Regions from separate parts of the Pseudoalteromonas sp. NEC-BIFX-2020_002 genome, predicted to be linked through region 2. Evidence: predicted binding sites of a transcription regulator. Region 2 holds the regulator's gene; the other holds the start of a gene.
The links. Region 2 encodes LexA, which represses DNA repair genes until DNA is damaged. Its sites were predicted from a motif close to TACTGTATNNNNATACAGTA; they were not measured.

Region 1 (5,733 bases), on a different contig from region 2:
GGTTCTGGTTCATCACCTATAAGTGTTTGCGGATAAAGCTGCTGAGCAAATAAAATATGCATTGTCGCATTAAAGTAGCTCGGTGCCATTGATACTACTTTTAATGGTTGGAGTTGCTCAGCACCAAAACCAACCTCTTCTTTAAGTTCTCGGTTTGCTGCTTGCTCTGGTGTTTCACCGGGGTCGATTAACCCTTTGGGAAAGCCTAGTTGATAATCATTGGTGCCAGCACAGTACTCACGAACTAGCAGCAGTTCATTGTCTATATTTAGTGGCACTATCATTACCGCCCCCCGGCCACCGCCACGGATCCGCTCATATTGGCGCTGCTCGCCATTTGAAAATTTTAATTCTAAGGATTCAACCGTAAATAAACGGCTTTTAGCGACGACTTCGTCACTGAGAATTTCAGGTGGTGTTGGGTGCTTTTTCTGTGTCATCGGCATTAATTTGCTATCATGGCAGTTAGTTTAATCATAAACCCTATAAGTGGAAATTCCTATGCTAAATTGGTCAAAAATCGATACTGTATTACTCGATATGGATGGCACACTCCTTGATTTACATTTCGATAATCACTTTTGGCTAAACGTTATTCCTGAGCAGCATGCTATTGTGCGCAATATTGGTTTGGATGAAGCAAAAGCTGATATTGCAAAACGTTATCAAGCAGTTCATGGGCAAATTCAATGGTACTGTTTAGATTACTGGGAGCAGCAGCTTAATCTGCCAATTATGGAGCTTAAACGCCAAACACAGCACCTTATTAAAGTACGTGAAGATGTGCCTGCTTTTTTAACTGCACTGCGCCAAGCTGGTAAAGAGCTTATTTTATTGACCAACGCGCACCCTGAAAGTGTTATTTTAAAGTTCGAAAAAACAGCCATTGATAATTATTTGGATGGTGTGGTGTCTACTCATCAATACGGTGTAAGTAAGGAGCATCAAAGTTTGTGGCAACAAGTACATGCAGATTTAGGGTTTGATAAACAACGAACGCTATTTATTGACGACAGTTTAAGTGTGTTAAAAGCCGCGAAAGAGTTTGGTATTGGTCATTTATTGGCGGTTGCAAACCCTGATAGCAAGCAACCACACAATGAAATTAGTGACTATTTAAATATTACTGATTTTAGCCACGTCCACCCTTAACTCTTAGGGTAACGCGCCTCTAAGCCTTGGTATACAAGCTTTGCAAAATCAGCATGTTCAGTATCAAGGCTTTTAACTACTTCAACTAAATGCTCGTTATCTTCTTGTCCATGCCATTCTTTAATATAGCTACCGTCTTTGTAACCATGATCTTGACGGAAAAAGTTAAGCGTATTTTTACCTACATAACCACGGTATAAATCATCAATATCCATACCTATTTGCACCATGCAACCTGCGAATGCAGCAGCGTTAAAGGTTTTATCTGCAACAGCTGACGCCGCTAGAATTTCTAATGTTTGTTTGAAGTCATCAGCTTGCTGCGGTGCACTTAACTGTTGTTCAAGTTGCTTAGCTAAATCTAAGTAACTAGTTTTACCATCAATGCGTAGCGATAAACCAAAATGAAAAATATCAACAAGCTCTAAAATAACTTGTTCGGTATCTGGAGTTTGCTTTTTCCACCATTTCCAACCGTAATGATCAAGCATTTCAGCGCATTCAACCCAAATAGCACGATTCCACTCAAACCCTTGGCTAAACCATTGGTCATGTACTTTAGTATTCATGGCATTTTGCATTTCTAGCATCACTACTAGTTTACTTAAATTGGCAGACATTTCGATCCCAGTTACTCTATTTAATTACTGCTAATAATACAGATAAATTAAGTTTGATGAAATTGTTTATCTTGCTAGTCTGTCATCTAAGCCGCACGTTTCAAAAATTACCAAGGGAATTACATGCTAAAACCTATTTTATTTGCTTGCTCTATGCTTATAACAGCATCGGTATCAGCTGCAACCGCAACGAATATTGCCTCAGCAGCTGAAAAAGTCAGCCCACTGATGCCTGGACTGACTATACCTGCAACAACATTAAAGAATAAAGATGGTCACAATGTTGATCTTACTAAGCGTTTTGCAGAAAAAACAACGGTGTTAATAGTGTATCGAGGTGGCTGGTGCCCGTATTGCTCAAAGCAACTTGCGAGTATACAAAAAATAGAAGCTGAACTAGCTGAATTAGGTGCACAAATTATTGCAATCTCACCAGACAGTCCTGAAAAGCTCGCTGAGAGTAAAATTGACTCCCCTAATTATCAGTTACTTTCTGACGATAGCCTTACCTTAAGCCAAGCGCTTGGCCTTGCATTTTATTTAGATGATAAAACAGCGACTATTTACCGTAATAAACTAGGGGTGAATTTTGTGTCCCTTGATGGTAAAGCTAAAGTTGCACTGCCTGTGCCTGCGGTATTTGTGGTAGATAAAAAAGGGCTCGTGCATTTTCAATACGCTAACCCTAACTATAAAGTACGTCTGACCGAAAATTTATTACTTGCTGCTGTTAAATCAGTGTCTGAGCAGTAATATAGCCAAATAGCAGAGCCTATGCTCTGCTTACCTTCCTGTAGTAAATTCTTGCCATGAATTAATCAAATCAATAAAGTCTTCAAACCCACAACCACTGCTTAAACCATTTTCTTCAAGCATTAGCTCATCGTCTTGATATGCGATTAAATCTTCAGAATCTTGGTGTAATGCGTGCGCTTCAAAAATAGCTTCGTCTTTATTTAAGAGCAAATCAATTTCTTGCCCTTTTAAAGTCAATGGCTCAAAGCTACTTGCAACTGATGCTATTAATGCTTGTACCATGGCTATTTTTTCTTTACCAATTTCTTCGTTAAGCCAACGGCCTATTACTGCATGTTCGCTGCTAATTTTAATGCGCAGGCCACTGATTGGATCGCGTATAAATTGATATTCCATATATATCACTTATGAACCTATAATTATGCAATTATACCCAAATTGTAAAAGCACAACACCAAAAACAATAATAGCGCCAAAGGGCGCTATTATTAACTTCTAACGTCATGATCTATAGCGAGCGGCATCAATTATCGACCATAAGTAAATAATAGGTACTAGTACAAAACCGATTAATACATAAACAAGCGCATAACTTATAATAATGGCTAGTGCAAAAAAGATAGCCGACAAAATACGTCCTTGCACCAACTGCCCTAAACCTGGAAAAAAGATATTACAAATTGCCGCAATTACATTACCGCCAGAACCTTGATCTGCCATGTTAACCTCAATTATTAATTTAATTTCTTATTAGATACTTACACACATCATGCCAATTATTAAAACCGATTAAAATCAAAAACTTAAAATAACATAGCATCATTTCTTTTTACCAAAATCGTTATTTTCACTAAATATAAGTCAAATTTACTACGGCAACATTATCATGCGCATGATAGCTTAGCTAAAAAACTCACTAAATAGAATAAAGAACATTTTTTAAATTAACTGTTTATAAAAACAGTATTTTATTTAGCCTAACAAAAACACCTGTTATACTGCCTTCAATATTGATTGAAAAGGCGTGATGATGGACGTTTCAGAATTACTCGATGGCTTAAATGACAAACAACGGGATGCCGTAGCTGCTCCACTACAAAATATGTTGGTGCTCGCTGGTGCTGGCTCTGGTAAAACTCGAGTACTGGTTCATCGAATCGCGTGGTTAATGCAAGTTGAGCAAGCTTCGGCTTACAGTATTTTTGCGGTAACCTTTACTAATAAAGCAGCTAAAGAAATGCGCTCTCGCGTTGAAGAAGCCCTTCAAGCTCCTGTTGGTGGAATGTGGATTGGTACTTTCCATGGCCTATCACACCGTATTTTACGCGCCCATCATCGCGAAGCTAATTTGCCAGAGGCATTTCAGATTTTAGACTCTGACGACCAGCTGCGCATGATCAAGCGCTTATTAAAAGCCATGAATATTGATGATAAAAAATGGCCTGCTAAACAGTTTGGTTGGTATATCAGTGCCAAAAAAGACGAAGGCCTGCGCCCTAAAGATATTCAAGCTTATGACATCAACGAACAAATGATGTTAAAAGTGTATACCGCTTATCAGGAAGCATGTGACCGTGCCGGTTTAGTCGATTTTGCAGAAATTTTACTACGCAGTTTTGAAGTTATAAAAAATAACCCCACCTTGCTTCGTCATTACCAGCAACGCTTTGCCCACATGTTAGTTGACGAGTTTCAAGATACTAATACTATTCAATATGCATGGCTTAAATTGCTGGCAGGCGACACTAATAGTATTATGATTGTTGGCGATGATGACCAAAGTATTTACGGCTGGCGTGGTGCTAAAATTGAAAACATTAAACGTTTTTTAACCGACTTTAAGGCCGAAACTATTCGCCTAGAACAAAATTATCGTTCTACTGCTACCATTCTAAAAGCGTCTAATGCACTCATTCAAAATAACTCAGATCGTATGGGAAAAAGCCTCTGGACTGATGGTAATGATGGTGAGCCAATCTCAGTTTATGCTGCCTTTAACGAATTAGATGAAGCACGCTTTGTTAGTAGTAAATTACGCAGCTGGTTGAACGCGGGGAACGCCCTGCAAGATGCCGCTATTTTGTACCGTAGTAATGCACAATCACGCGTTCTCGAAGAAGCTATGCTCCAAGAAGGTTTAAAATACCGCATTTATGGCGGTATGCGCTTCTTTGAACGTCAAGAAATTAAAGATGCACTCGCATATTTACGCTTAGTAGGTAATCGCCAAGACGATGCCGCTTTTGAGCGAGTAATTAACACCCCAGCCCGTGGTATAGGTGATAAAACCCTGAGCCATATACGCGACTGTGCCCGTAGCGAATCATTACCATTGTGGTACGCCGCTAAAGCGATTGTTGAGCAACAACATTTATCAGGCCGCGCAGCAACCGTTGTTACTAAGTTTGTTGAACTAGTAGAGCATATTGAAGATAAAATTAGCGATCTCACGTTAGAAGAGCAAGCCAAATACGCGATTCAAACATCAGGTTTGATGGCGATGTATCAGGCTGAAAAAGGTGAAAAAGGCCGCGCTCGTGTAGAAAATTTAGAGGAGCTGATCAGTGCCTGTGGCCAATATGAGCTGCCAGAAGATGAAGAGTATAGCTCTCCTTTACAAGGTTTTTTAGCGCACACCTCACTCGAGTCTGGCGATGGTCAAGCACAAGAGCACGAAGATGCGGTGCAAATGATGACCTTACACTCAGCGAAAGGTCTAGAGTTTCCACTGGTATTTATGGTGGGTGTTGAAGAAGGTATGTTCCCTTCACAACAAAGTAATGAGGAGTCAGGTCGCTTAGAAGAAGAACGTCGCCTTTGTTATGTAGGCATGACTCGTGCGATGGAAAAACTGTATATCAGTCACGCCGAGACTCGCCGCCTTTACGGGCAAGAAAAATATCACAGCCCGTCACGTTTTTTACGCGAAATGCCTGAGGATTGCATTGAAGAAATTCGCATTAAAACACAAGTATCACGCCCACCTGCATCAGGACGTTTTAGCTCATCAGTAAGTCATGCCACATTTGAAGAAAGTGGTTTTAACTTAGGCCAACATGTATTACATGCAAAGTTTGGTATGGGAACAGTTATTAACTATGAAGGTAGTGGTGCACAATCTCGCGTACAAGTGAATTTTGATGATTTTGGTAGTAAGTGGTTAGTAACTGTTTATGCACGACTACAAGCTATTTAACTCGCTACT
Region 2 (5,733 bases):
TGCCGGAACTTTGTCGCCACCGCGTGCGCATTTATACACCACAACAACAAACAGCAATTGTGAAAGGCCAAAAGCAAAGCCGCCAATACTAATAATCGCGTTAAAATCGGCAAATTGCAGCGCATAATCAGGGATCCGACGTGGCATACCTGCAAGACCAACAAAGTGCATTGGAAAGAACAGCACATTCACACTCACTAACGACAACCAAAAGTGCCATTTAGCCAAAGTGATATTAAACATATTACCCGTCCATTTTGGCAGCCAATAATAAGCCCCCGCCATGATTGAGAAGACCGCACCTGTCACTAATACATAGTGAAAATGTGCCACCACAAAGTAAGTGTCGTGATATTGAAAATCTGCAGGGGTGATTGCCAACATTAACCCTGAGAAACCACCAATCGTAAACAACACAATAAAGGCGATGCTAAATAACATGGGTACTTCAAAGCTAATCGAACCCCGCCACATAGTGGCTACCCAGTTAAATACCTTAACGCCCGTTGGCACCGAAATCAGCATGGTCGCATACATAAAAAATAGCTCCCCAGCGACCGGCATACCCGTCGTAAACATATGATGCGCCCAAACAATAAAGCTCAACAACGCAATTGAGGACGTCGCGTAAACCATGGAGGCATAGCCAAATAGCCGCTTACGCGAAAAGGTAGGTACTATTGTTGAGATAATACCGAAGGCCGGTAATATCATGATGTACACCTCAGGGTGCCCGAAGAACCAGAATATGTGTTGGAACATCACCGGATCACCGCCCCCAGCCGCGTCAAAAAAGCTGGTCGCAAAGTATTTATCCGTCAGGACCATAGTCACGGCACCTGCCAATACAGGCATTACAGCAATAAGTAAAAATGCCGTTATTAGCCAAGTCCATACAAATAACGGTAGCTTCATCCAAGTCATACCTGGAGCTCGCATATTAACAATGGTCACAATGACATTGATTGCTCCCATGATTGAGCTAATTCCCATGATATGCACAGCAAACACAAAAAACGCGGTGTTATCGTTACTGTATGTAGTAGAAAGTGGTGCATAAAATGTCCAACCAAATGCAGGGCCACCACCAGGCATAAATAATGAGGCTAATAGAATTAAAAACGCGAATGGTAAAATCCAAAAACTCCAATTATTCATTCGAGGTAACGCCATATCTGGCGCACCGATCATCAAGGGCACCATCCAGTTTGCCAGCCCTGTGAAAGCAGGCATAACAGCACCAAATACCATGATCAAGCCATGTACTGTAGTCATTTGATTAAAGAAGTGAGGATCAACTAATTGTAGCCCCGGCTGAAACAACTCAGCGCGTATAACCATCGCCATCGCGCCACCAATTAAAAACATGGTCAACGAGAAAATTAAATATAAGCTGCCAATGTCTTTATGGTTAGTTGTGTACAACCAACGCTTAAACCCTTTTGCAGGGTGATGATGTCCGCCGTCATGATGCCCAGCTTCATTATGTTGTTGCTCTGTTACGCTACTCATTATTTAGCCTCCGAAGTTGCATCAATCGCGGCTTGTATTTGACTCGGTTGAATCACATCCCCAGTATCATTACCCCATGCATTACGTTTATAGGTAACGACAGCTGCCAATTGCTTAATTGATAACTGCTTAACAAATGCTTGCATCGCAGTACCTGGGCGACCATTAATCACCACATCAATATGATCATTAATATCCCCCAACACCACAGGATTACCTTTGAGCGCAGGAAATACACCTGGTAAACCCATTCCTGTTGGTTGATGGCATGCGGCGCAACTAGCCATATACACTTGCTCTCCCAACACCATTAACTCCTCTTTAGGGAGGGTTTGGTCAAGCAGGGCTGCATCTGCTGCTGCTGCCGTTTTTTTGGCTTGCTTCGCTTGTTGCAACCAATCGGTAAACGCTTGCTCAGACTTAGCCTCAACAACAACAGGCATAAAACCATGATCTTTACCACATAGCTCAGCACACTGACCTCGATAAATTCCCTCTTCATTAATTTTGGTCCACGTTTCATTGATAAAGCCAGGGTTTGCATCTTTTTTTACAGCAAAATCAGGTACCCACCAAGAGTGGATAACATCGTCTGAAGTCATCAAAAAACGTACTTTTTTATTAATAGGTAATACCAATGGTTTATCAACTTCAAGTAGATAGGTGTTTGTTTTATCTGCTTGGTTGGAAATTTGATCTTGAGGGGTTGATAGAATAGAGTAAAAAGCAACGTCTTCACCCATGTATTCATAATGCCACTTCCACTGCGACCCCGTAATTTTAATGGTCAAATCTGCTTTGCTGGCATCTTCCATCGAAATTAGAGTTTTAGTAGCGGGTACCGCCATAGCGATTAAGATTACAAATGGTATTGCCGTCCAGAGGATTTCTACTTTTGTACTTTCATGGAATTGGGCAGGTTTTGCCCCTTTTGATTTTCGGTGATGGATTAGTGCCCAAAACATAACCGCGAACACAATTACACCAATCACACAACATATAATAAATATTGTCATGTGCAGTTGATAAACATCATTACTTATATCTGTTACGCCCTTTCGCATATTAAATTGGCTATTTGCCAATACTTGCTGCGGTAGAACAAACAATATAAGCCACAAGGTAGAGCTCAGTTTACCCATGTGACGACTCCTTTGAATGCTATTGCAAAAATGCAAAGCGAAAAGGCGGCACTGCTATTAAATCGCGCCAATTCGTTTATTGTTATTTTAACTGAAAGTTAACAATTTATTTATACCACAGGCATAAACACACTCATTAAAGAGCAATTGTTAATACAGTGTATTAACCAATTAGTTAAAAAATGAACAATTAGCAAGTTTTAATGGCAATTAAATTTTATTTTACTGCAAAAATAACAACTAAAAATCAGCGCGTTATTTTCCAAAGGAAGGTAATATTAAATAGCTAAAAGCAGTGGATAAGTAGGGGTAATAAGGCTTTGAATGGTACTTACAAGTGTGGGTTCTAATATATTAGGGGTTAAAAAATGTAAAGCATCAAACTTCAGCTATTTGATGCCACTCTATGAAAAAGTTATTACATCCAATCGGCGTTACGAATAACACCAACAGCCAAACCTTCTATATTGAAAGATTCATGCTCTAGATCAACTTCAATTGCGCAGAAGTCATCATTTTCAGCATGTAAGAAAACTTTTTTCCCAGCTTTTTCAATACGCTTAACGGTTACATCATCATCAACACGTGCCACCACTACTTGGCCATTTTCAGCCACTTGAGTACGATGTACAGCTAATAAGTCACCATCCATAATGCCAATATCTTTCATGCTCATGCCCTGTACACGCAGTAAAAAGTCAGCAGCTGGCTTAAATAACAGCGGATCAACTTGGCAATGGCTTTCAACATGTTGCTCAGCCAATATAGGTTCACCCGCGGCCACCCTACCAATAAGCGGTAAACCTAGTTGCTCTGGCTCATCTTCTTCAACCAGTTGAATACCTCGGCTTGCACCAGGTTTCATTTTAATCACACCTTTTTTAGCAAGTGCTTTTAAATGCTCTTCTGCCGCATTTGCACTTTTAAAACCTAGCGTCTGCGCAATTTCTGCACGCGTTGGTGGCATGCCTGTATCTTTGATAAAAGCTTTAATAAGTTCGAGAATTTGAGCTTGGCGATTCGTTAATGGGCGCATACAACTGGGTTTCCATACAGTACATTTAACTGTGAGTATATACAGTTATATGAAAATCGCAAATTTAAATTGGCTTAAATAAAACCATAAATATTGATTGAATTTATTAGTATGAAGTTACCGATATGAATGTTAAAAAGTATAAAGTAAATTTAAACCCATTGGAGAATATGGACATATGAGTATTTGGTATCAACCTATCACCCTTGAACAATGCAAAAGTCTTGATAACGGTATAAATGGACAAGGCACATTAATGAAAACCATGGGCATTGAGATTAGTGAAATTGGTGACGATTACCTCGTTGCAACTATGCCAGCCATCCCTGAGCATCATAACCCAATGGGAATAGTGCACGGTGGTGCTAATGTTGTTTTAGCTGAAACCGTCGCCAGTTATGCCGCTAATTTTGTGGTCGATTTCACAAACTTTTACTGCGTTGGACAAGAGATCAATGCGAACCATTTAAAAGCATCACGTAATGGCACGTTAACAGCAATAGCTAAGCCACTGCATTTGGGTAAGCGAACATCTGTATGGGAAGTAAAAATAACCAACAGCCGAGGTGAATTATGCTGCGTATCGAGGATGACCGCAGCAGTTGTTGAGCGTAAAATTAGCTCTGAACAGGATAAATAGTAATTTCAACACCGGCACCTATTGCAGATATGCGTAACAAGGTATCAACCTGTAATGCTTGATTAAAGCACTTTGGCGAGGTACCTGATTCAAAGCCAAGATCAAAAGTACGCTTTGAGCACGATAACCATTGTTTTAATGCTGCACGCGAACACGACTCTATTAACTCGCATAAGTGATTAATCGCCTTATCAGGAGAGGTTACTTCTCCTTTAGATTCAATGCGTGCAAGCTGTCGGTACTCATCTTTATCATAATGTAAAACCACAGCACTCTTTTTTAAGTCTGCAACTAACAGGCTAATATCTTGTTTGGATTCAAGCTCAAGATCTACATTTAAAAATTGAATTTCCGACATTATTTCTCTTTTATCTCACATTAAAAACAATGCAAACTTTAACCTATTTTTGCTTTTATACCAAATAATCTATCCCCAAGTCACCTCAAGATACATAATTCAACGTTTTATCTAAGCTAAAATCTACATGCGACAATTTGCCACATTGGCAAACCGAGTATAGCTTATAAAATACCGCGCTGAAAAATAATAACAAACAGGTAGTAATATGAATAAACGCATTTTTAAACACGCTCGTAAATTTCACAAATGGCTCGGGTATTTACTAGCAATTCAAATTTTTGCCTGGTTGTTAGGTGGTTTAGTAATGAGCGCAATCCCTCTTGAAAAAGTGCACGGTAAGCATCTTGCAGCACGCTCAATTAATAACCCATTTAATCAAGCCGATTACCCTACCTCACTTGATAATATTGTCTTGCAAGTTCCACAGCCAACTCAAATAACTTATAGTCATTTTTTAACCACCCCAATAATTACAGTGAATAACAGCGAAGGTGAGCATAGCTTTAATGGCCTTACTGGGCGCCCGCTTTTAGCACCGAGTAAAACCCAAATTATTGCAAATGCCTACGCTCATTTATTAATAGAAGCAAAAGTTAATAATGCTGTAATACTAACAACAGGCCCTCGTGAAGTGGGTTATAAACAAAATATTTGGCAAGTAACTTTTGACGACACCTTTAGCACAACGTTATATCTATCAGCAGATAATGGAAACGTTATTACTGTACGCAGTACTATTTGGCGTATTTTTGACTTTTTTTGGATGCTACATATTATGGATTACGACGAACGAGAAGACTTTAATAATCCATTACTGATCAGTTTTTCTGCCTGTAGCGTGTTATTTTGTATCACTGGATTTATTTTACTACTACAAAACTTCAGGTTGCCTCGACGTAAACGAACTCGCACATAAAATTCTCTTAATGGTGATGGCGATAACCACACGCCATCGCCGACTAAATTGCATATAAAAATATGCAATGTAAACTTTCTGATCTATAAAAATATACATTAGTTTAATTATTAAGTACTTAAGCTC

Region 1: uvrD (DNA helicase II) is a predicted target of LexA. The motif match lies at 3,475-3,494, and genes of this name have one in related genera.

Annotation. Positions count from the first base shown of each region.
Region 1 is NZ_JABEPJ010000020.1:64,418-70,150, forward strand. It holds gene nudE (ADP compounds hydrolase NudE) at 1-440, opposite strand, end outside; gene yrfG (GMP/IMP nucleotidase) at 502-1,152, shown strand; gene HJP15_RS18395 (dUTP diphosphatase) at 1,149-1,772, opposite strand; gene HJP15_RS18400 (peroxiredoxin-like family protein) at 1,896-2,525, shown strand; gene HJP15_RS18405 (YacL family protein) at 2,556-2,924, opposite strand; gene HJP15_RS18410 (hypothetical protein) at 3,030-3,248, opposite strand; gene uvrD (DNA helicase II) at 3,559-5,724, shown strand; gene HJP15_RS18420 (GNAT family N-acetyltransferase) at 5,702-5,733, shown strand, end outside.
Region 2 is NZ_JABEPJ010000019.1:35,938-41,670, reverse strand. It holds gene ctaD (cytochrome c oxidase subunit I) at 1-1,512, opposite strand, end outside; gene coxB (cytochrome c oxidase subunit II) at 1,512-2,654, opposite strand; gene lexA (transcriptional repressor LexA) at 3,073-3,690, opposite strand; gene HJP15_RS17770 (PaaI family thioesterase) at 3,869-4,330, shown strand; gene HJP15_RS17765 (hypothetical protein) at 4,308-4,688, opposite strand; gene HJP15_RS17760 (hypothetical protein) at 4,897-5,607, shown strand.